Regions from separate parts of the Sutcliffiella sp. NC1 genome, predicted to be linked through region 1. Evidence: riboswitches for the same ligand, from Rfam matches in the RefSeq annotation. Region 1 holds a riboswitch; the other holds the start of a gene.

Region 1 (4,220 bases):
CTACCTACATTATTCTTTTTTTTAGATTCATGGAAATGCAGCTTTTTCTTCGCTCTACTCAATATTTTCCGACAGTTTGCCGCCTCTTTTCCTATGAAACTCTCCATCTCATCATAGGAAAAAGAAAATACCTCTCTTAATACAAATACTGCACGTTCAACCGGGTTAAGTTTTTCTAGTAGTGTTAGGAGCGCGTAGGAGAGTTGGTCATGTTGTTCGATAGAATGCAGCGGATCTTGATCTGTATTTAACGGTTCAGGGAGCCACGGTCCGATATAATGTTCTCTTCTTTTACTCGCGGATTTTAGATGGTCAATCGTTCGATTAGTGGCCATTTTACACAAATACGATTTATAATCTTTAATATTGTTCTTATCAATCTTATGAAAATCTATAAAAATATCATGAACGATATCTTCCGCTTCCGTCATACTTCCTGCCATCTGATAAGATATGGATAAAAGTAGCGGTTTATACTGCGTATATGCTTCCTCCATTTCCATCGTCGCTACACTCCCTTTTTTCATTTAATTCAATAATGCTCATGGCCGCTTGCTTTGCACTAAAAAAAGAACTGTCAACTAACATTCCCTCTGCGCCAACCCAATCTCCGGCAATAAATAATCCTGGAATCTGCTCCATTTCATTTTTTTGTTTTTTCATCATACTATTAGTTACTGTTATGTTCGGTAGGTAACGTTTTGATATAACATGTTTTTCCCAGCCTGGTTGAACTCGACTAAGAAACTGTTCGAGCTCCGGTTTTAAATCCGTTCTAGGTTCATTAATGCTCAAATATTTCATTACGTGTATGACGGAGTGGCTTTGATTGTCACTTAATGTTGCGACGTTGGAATGATTAGAAAAATAGAGTGGATGGTCCATGCTCAAGGCGAATGATACTGTAGGATTCGGTATATTGTTTAGCACTATATCCAGACATGCTGCCCGGACTGGTATAAGTTCATTGATTGCATCTATTTCATAGCCCTGAAGGAATTTCCTCAACTCATTTGGGCTTGCTGTTGATAAAATATATGGTGTGAAGATTGATTTATTGTTACTTAATTTCACTTCAAACTGTGGAAATTTCCCTTTTATTTGTTGAACGGAGGCTCCCGCTTGAATAATGACACCTAATTTTTCCGCTTTCTCTTTTAACTCCTCTATAATTGACTGCCAACCGTTATGAACATAAATGGCTTTTCCTAATTGCAGCTGCTTAAATGCAACTTCGGCACGAAGCCTATCAGGGTCGTTACAGTAAGAAGATAAACGTATAAGCATGAGAATAAATTTCTGAACACGTTCATCCTTTATATTTTCATGAAGCCATTGGTCAACGGAGATCTCTCGGTTGCTCTTTAATTTTTTTGTTTGTAAAAGTATAAAAAAGCGGAGTAATTCCATTTTCCCTCTCCAATTAAATAAATCACTAGTTAATACAGAGAAAGGGTTGGCGGGAAGGTTATACGGTGAATCATTGTAAAACACCTTTCCCCCGATGGCAGGGCTATTTCCTTTTGGAGAGATGCTTAATTCCGCTAATATTTCTAAACTTTTTCCTTTTGAATATAAGGCATGTGGTCCGAAATTGACATAACTACCATCCATCACTTCTGTTTTTGCCCGACCACCTATCGTTTTAGCTTTTTCGATTAATGTAACGGATAATCCTGCACGTGCTAAATAAATAGAAGCAGTAAGTCCAGCAATCCCTCCACCAATTACAACACAATTTCTTTCTGTATTCTTCATTGTCATCATCCTCCTATTTTACAAACAAGACGATTAACTGATTTATTTTGTGACAGATTAGAGATTAATTTTCTTTTTTTGTTTACTACTTATTTCTATAGTAACAATTAAAAACATAGCATCACGATACATTTTAGTAAAAATTAACTATTTTTCCAATTGTATATTGAATAATGTCTAAATTCATGTAGTATATGGAATAGGATATCCACTAGGGGAGCCAATAGGCTGAGACGTCGCTTTACGCGTCGGACCCTTTGAACCTGATCTGGTTTATACCAGCGGAGGAAAGTGGTGCATCGAGTACGTTTCGTATGCTCATGCTTCTCTTTTCCATGGAAGAGGAGCTTTTTTATGTTGTAAAAAGAGCTCATGCGTACCCCCTTTCGCATTGTCTTCCATGGGTGAATGTGGGTGTTCTTCTTAAATTAATTTGGAGGAGGAATACTACATGACATTTTCAAAACAGTTAAGACAGGAAGCAGACCCAATCTTTGAAGCAATTTTTGAACATCCTTTTGTAAAAGGAATTGGAGAAGGAAATGTACCGAAAGAAGCACTCATTCATTACGTACAACAAGATTATGAATACTTAACGACATTTTGCCGTATTTATGGTCTTGCGGTTTCTAAATGTACAGACAGAGAAGATATGACGTTTTTCCAGGAGCAAATAGGGTTTGTCTTAAATGCAGAAATACATCCGCACAATAACTTTTGTAAGGTTGCAGGTGTTCGGTACGAGGATTTACAAAAAGCTCCACTTGCTCCAACCGCACATCATTACACACGCCATATGATGGAGGCTGCTACAAACGGTACACTTGGCGAAACACTTGCTGCACTCGCCCCTTGTCCCTGGACGTATTGGGAAATTGGTAAAAAGCTGATGATGGAAGTAAAACCGACACCAGCTCATCCTTTCTACGAATGGATTGCATTTTATGGTGACAAGGAAGTTAGTACCATCACTCAAACATTTATGGATAAAATAGATGCTTGTGCGGCCAAAGCTAGTGAATACGAAAAAAAACGCATGCGTGAGCACTTTATTACGAGCACACAGTTAGAGCATCAATTTTGGACAATGGCATATACACAAGAAACATGGCCTGTCCCAATTAAATCTATTCAAGTTATATAGATCATCTTTGTAGATATTAAAAAAGCGTTTTGGATTAATATCCACAACGCTTTTTAAAAATTGATTTAAGAAGCTTATCTAACTATATACCTAACCCATATCTTTATATCTCATTAACTCAGCTTCTTCTTTATATGAAGATGATGCTCTGACGGTTTCATATTATGGGCATACTTTATTACTTCTATCACAAATTACTAGCTCCTATACTTCGTGTCCTAGAAGCCATTCTAACCGTTTCATTTTAAGAGATTCTGGACTGTTCCGTAACAGTTGATTTCTAATAAAAATTGCAATTGGATTTTCGAGTTGCATCATTCTTCCCATTGCTCTAGAACCTTTTACGACTTTAGCAGTTCGGCCGTATCTTATTTCTTCATACTGTTTTAATGCTTTCTCAACTTCATTCGGGTAATCGTCAAGACAGCGAGAGAGCACTAATGCATCTTCCATCGCTTGCGCCCCACCTTGTCCTAAATTTGGTAGCATGGGATGGGCAGCATCACCGAGCAGTGTAATCTTTCCGTTACTCCACGTGTTCATCGGTTTTCTATCAAAAATTTCATGAACAATTATATTCGATTCTTCTGTTGCTTCGATCACGTTAGTAACTGGCTCCCACCAGCCGCTAAAATGATCTAAAGCGATTTTCTTTGGATGAGGGGAATTAATAATAGTGCCACTTTCACTATTTATAGCTGCAAACCAAAAGATTCTTCCTTTTCCTAAATGGGAGAACCCGAACCTTTTTCCATGGCCCCATGCTTCGAAACCTCCACCTAGTTCCATAGGGAAACGTGCATCCTCATAGACAGAAATTCCTCTAATAGCTGTAAAACCAGAATAACGTAAAGGGCTTGGACCAATTACCCTTTTTCTAACTTCGGAGTGTATCCCATCAGCACCAATAACTAAATTATCTTTAACTACATCGCCATCTTCAAAGACTACACTTACTTTTGAATCACGCTGTTCTATATGTACTAATCTTTTATTAAGATTCACAGTATTTTCATTTAATGCAGAATGTAATACTTTTTGTAAGACGGGACGGTATATTAAATAACTATAGCTCCCATATCTCTGTGCCTGTTCATGAACAGGTACATTCACTAATGGTTTTCCGTCCCATGTTCTAATTTCGGCCTTTTTAACCGGGGCACCCTTTTTTCTGATCTCAAGTGCTAGTCCTAATTTTCCCAACACTTTTAAGGCATTCGCAGACAATACAATCCCTGCACCAACATCCTTGAGTTCTGTAGCTTTATCGTAAACAGAAACGTTCCATCCTTTCTGTTGTAAAGCAATAGCCGTACAA
Region 2 (4,220 bases), 460 kb from region 1:
AACAGATAGTTTAATTTATGCTCGACAATAATGACTGTCTTTTCTTCTCCTACCCGTTTAATTGTGTCCCACACTTCCTTTGTTCCTTCTGGGTCTAATAGCGCCGTTGGTTCATCTAAAAATAAAACATCTGGTTCCATTGCTAAAACAGAAGCAATCGCTAGCCTTTGTTTCATTCCACCAGACAGTTCATTTATTTTCGTGTGGGGGTGTGGAAGCTCTAAGCCTACTTCGTTAAGTAAGTAATTTATTTTACAGTCCATTTTTTCTCTCGGTACCGCTAAATTTTCAAGTACAAATGCAAGTTCCTCGTCTACATAAGGCATGCAAAACTGAGAATCCGGGTCTTGGAACACATAGCCCCAAGACTCCGGTGTTATTATGTTATCCGCACGCATCGGTACTTCCATTACAGTCGGTATTAACCCAGAAATAACCTGTAATAGGGTTGATTTCCCACACCCTGAAGGACCGAGGAACAAAATTTTCTCGCCGTGTTTACAAGAAAAAGAGACATCGTGGAAAAGCATTTCATCCCCTGCATATTTTAGACGTAAATTTTCCACTTTAATTTGTGTCATGACTCTCTCCTTTTAATGCGCTTTAATTTAAACGTTTCAAAATCCCTCTTTTTGCTATTTACTCAAAGACTCATAATCTTCTTTACTAGCTGGTCTTAATAGTTTCGTTACCCCTGTTTTTTCTAATGCTTTCACTAATGCATACGCAACAAAGCCGGTGAAGAAAATGCCGCCTACAATGCGGAAAAATACTTTTAATGTCACACTCCACCATACTAAATCTAATAAATATCCTCGGAACAAATCTAATAAAAGTGACCCTACCGCTGAACTAGCTCCAGCAAGAGAAACGACTAATAGATCAAATCGTTTATAGCGAAAGGAGGCAAACACTGCTTCTGCAAATAATCCTTGTACGATTCCGTATACTAGTACGATTACACCGTATTCTGACCCCATTAATAGTTCACCAGATGCCGCTGCCACTTCTGCTAAAAATGCAACACCGGCTTTTCGAATAATTAAATACGCAACAGCAGCAGCAATGAACCACATACCGTATACTAACTCATCAATATGTAGTCCAAATGAGCTCATAACCCCACTCACTGGACCCCAAATTTTATATACAATCCCAAAAACGATGGAAATTAATATCGTTACTAATATATCTGTTAGCTTTAAATTTTTTTTCATTCTCGTAATCTCCTACTGCTTTACTTTCGCTTGAACTGGCCAACGTTCTAATGTGTAAGCCATTTGCCAAAACGAATATTCATATTGGCTACTCAACAGGAAATACTCTTTCATTCTTTCTTTTTCTCCCTCTGTTGCCTTTTCCGCTAATTCATCTAATCTATCAATTTGCTCTTCCACTAATTGACGGAACCAGTCCCCTCCGTAGGCGGCAATCCATTCTTGATAGATTGGTTCTTCAGGAGTTGAACCTTGTAACCTTTCACCAATTTCATAGTATAACCAGTAACACGGTAATAACGCTGCGATTACTTCTCCTAATCCACCAGTTAAAACTGCACGGTACATATGGGATGTGTATGCGTAAGCAGTTGGTGCTGGTTGGAAGTTTTTATGTTCTTCTTCCGAAATTCCTAGACGTTTTGAAAAATTTTCATGTAGTGACAGTTCAGCTTCATACGTTCCTTGTGCGTGTGCAGCAAGTCTAGCAGTTGTTTGAAGGTCAAATGCTTTCCCCCCTCCGTATGCTTGAACTTTTGCAAAGTGACTTAAATAATATGCATCTTGCATTACGTAATATTTAAAGCTTTCCAAGGAAAGTGTTCCATCAGCAATTCCTGTAACAAATGGATGTTGAAAGCTTGCCTCCCATATATGATCTGCTTCTTTTCTAATTATTTGTGAAAATTTCATCCTAATCATCCTCCTAGATACATTTTGTTGCTTCGGAATTAAATAGTGGGCCCTACTATTTTTTCCGAAAAAATAAAAAACCACCTTCTTCGCATGTGCGCAAAGAAGGTGGTTGATTAAACATAATGATATGTAGTTCATGCGAGGAAATAATTCATGCATGAAAATACAACCGTCCACTTCCCTACGCTGGTGTTAACCAGATCAGGTTCTAAGAGTCTTAGAGTCACACTCTAATCTCAGCCTTGTAAAGGCACCCCTAGTGGTCTTAATTATTAAATTTTTAAGGTGTTTTCTGATAATTATCATATCAGTTTATTTTAAAATGTCAAAAGGTTTTTTCTATATCTATATCGAAAATAGGTTAGCGTTTTAAGTCAGACCGTTCCTCTTCGCTGCAGGTACTCGCTTTCCGCGGGGAGGGAGTCGAGCCTCCTCGGCTTCGCCTGTGGGGTCTCGACCTTCCCTCTACATCCCGCTGGAGTCTCGCACCTTCCGCTCCGTTACACTCACGGTTCTAAACTTGTGTGAAAGGCGAACCTTATAAGATCCATCGGCCTTGGTGCAGTTTTTCAATAGGTTTACTTTTGCAATATTAAATATTTATTTCGCTGGTTTCATCTTTATTACTCCGATTCTTTTTCTTAAACATTTTCTTTCCTACTTTCCCGATAGTAGAGAATAGTTTGCAAACGGCTGGGATGAGTAGGAGTGTGATAAAGGTTGCAAATAGTAAGCCTGATATGATTACGGTTGCCATTGGTGCTTGGTAGTTACCTGATGTTCCTGAAGCTAACGCTAAAGGTAACATTCCACCAGCTGTCGTTAATGTTGTCATAAAGATTGGTCGAATACGGTTTTTCCCAGCTTCTATTAAGGCATTTTCAATTTCCTCACCTTGATTACGAAGTTGGTTAGTCCGGTCGATTAATAAGATTGCATTATTCAATACAATTCCAATTAACATAATGATACCCATCGCTGACATGATACTTAGCTCTCTTTGGGTTAGAACTAAACCTAAAATTACTCCAACTATCGTCATCGGTATGATTGACATGACAATAATAGGTTGGATTAAATGATTAAACTGCACAGCCATCACTAAATACACTAAGAAAATTGCTAACCCTAAGATCATCATCATTTCTACCATTAATTCCTGTTGCTGTTCTAAATCACCAGCTGCCGCAACCGTATATCCAACAGGTGTTTCAAATTTTTGAATGACATTTTGAACTTCTCTATTAATAGATCCTAAATCTTTTCCTTCCATGTCTGCAGAAATAGAAATATATCGCTCGCCATCTATATGAGTAATTGCATTCGGCGTGTTTACACTTTTTAATTGAATAAACTCAGATAGTTTACTTGTTCCGTCGTTCGTTGGAATTTCCAGGTTCAATAAATCAGCTTTTCTGTTTATTCGCTCCTCCCATGTTACGATTAAGGGAAGCGTTTCGTTATTAACTGTAACCTCTCCGATTGGAAAATGCAGAAAAGCTTGCTCGATCATTTGTCTAATTTGAAAATTCGTTAGGCCTGCCTCTTCTATCGCGTTCTCGTTTAACTCTATTACTTCTTCAATAGATGTTCTTTCTGCGGAATGGGAGATTCCAACAACTCCATCTATAGCTTCTAGTTCTTGTATAAACTTATCCGCTAACGATTGTAATTGTTCAAAGTCGTCTCCTTTAATATTAACTTGGACAGGTGACGCACCTCCTGCATCCATCGAACTTTGCACTCCAACAATTGGTTGAGTTTCTGTTAGCTCACGAAGGGAGCGAAAGATTTCCTCATTTACTTCCTTTTGCTCTCTTGTAATGTTTTTATCCTTTGTCATGTTAATGATTGCAAAAATATACGTTCCATCGTCTATTATATAGTTGGATTCCACATCCGTAATCGAACTAAGTCTTTCATTTATTTCTTCTACTACAGTTTGTTTTTCTTCAGGTGTTATTCCTGATTCCATTGAAATAACTAATTCTGCATAACGATTAAATACGTCAGGCATAATAGTCATCGGTATTTTTGTTACTAAAAAAAGAGAACCAACGAACATTAGAAAAAATATGCCGATAACAGCGATACTATTTCTCGTTTTCTTTACAGTCCAAGAAACGAGTTTACTGTATGTTTGTAGCAGTTTCCCTTCTTTTTTTACTGCCTTTTTCTTTTTTAGCTTTAAAAATTTTTCCGCAAGTGCTGGAATTAAAGTAAATGAAACGACAACGGAACTAATTAATGTTACCGCAACTACTACGGACAGTATGATCATAAACTGGCCTAACTCTCCGCCGAGTA

The links. A riboswitch is a leader RNA that binds a small molecule or an ion and turns the genes downstream of it on or off. The one in region 1 is predicted to bind thiamine pyrophosphate.
Region 2: linked by a shared signal. The riboswitch ahead of tenA (thiaminase II) and the one ahead of tenA (thiaminase II) in region 1 are both predicted to bind thiamine pyrophosphate.

What each region holds. Positions count from the first base shown of each region.
Region 1 covers NZ_CP115153.1:1,546,030-1,550,249, reverse strand. Annotated here, with positions in the region: gene O1A01_RS08070 (RNA polymerase sigma-70 factor) at 1-503, opposite strand, end outside; gene O1A01_RS08065 (phytoene desaturase family protein) at 472-1,758, opposite strand; TPP riboswitch at 1,962-2,065, shown strand; gene tenA (thiaminase II) at 2,210-2,902, shown strand; gene O1A01_RS08055 (FAD-dependent monooxygenase) at 3,107-4,220, opposite strand, start outside.
Region 2 covers NZ_CP115153.1:1,083,428-1,087,647, reverse strand. Annotated here, with positions in the region: gene O1A01_RS05500 (ABC transporter ATP-binding protein) at 1-581, opposite strand, end outside; gene O1A01_RS05495 (ECF transporter S component) at 636-1,217, opposite strand; gene tenA (thiaminase II) at 1,230-1,910, opposite strand; TPP riboswitch at 2,075-2,181, opposite strand; gene O1A01_RS05485 (efflux RND transporter permease subunit) at 2,506-4,220, opposite strand, start outside.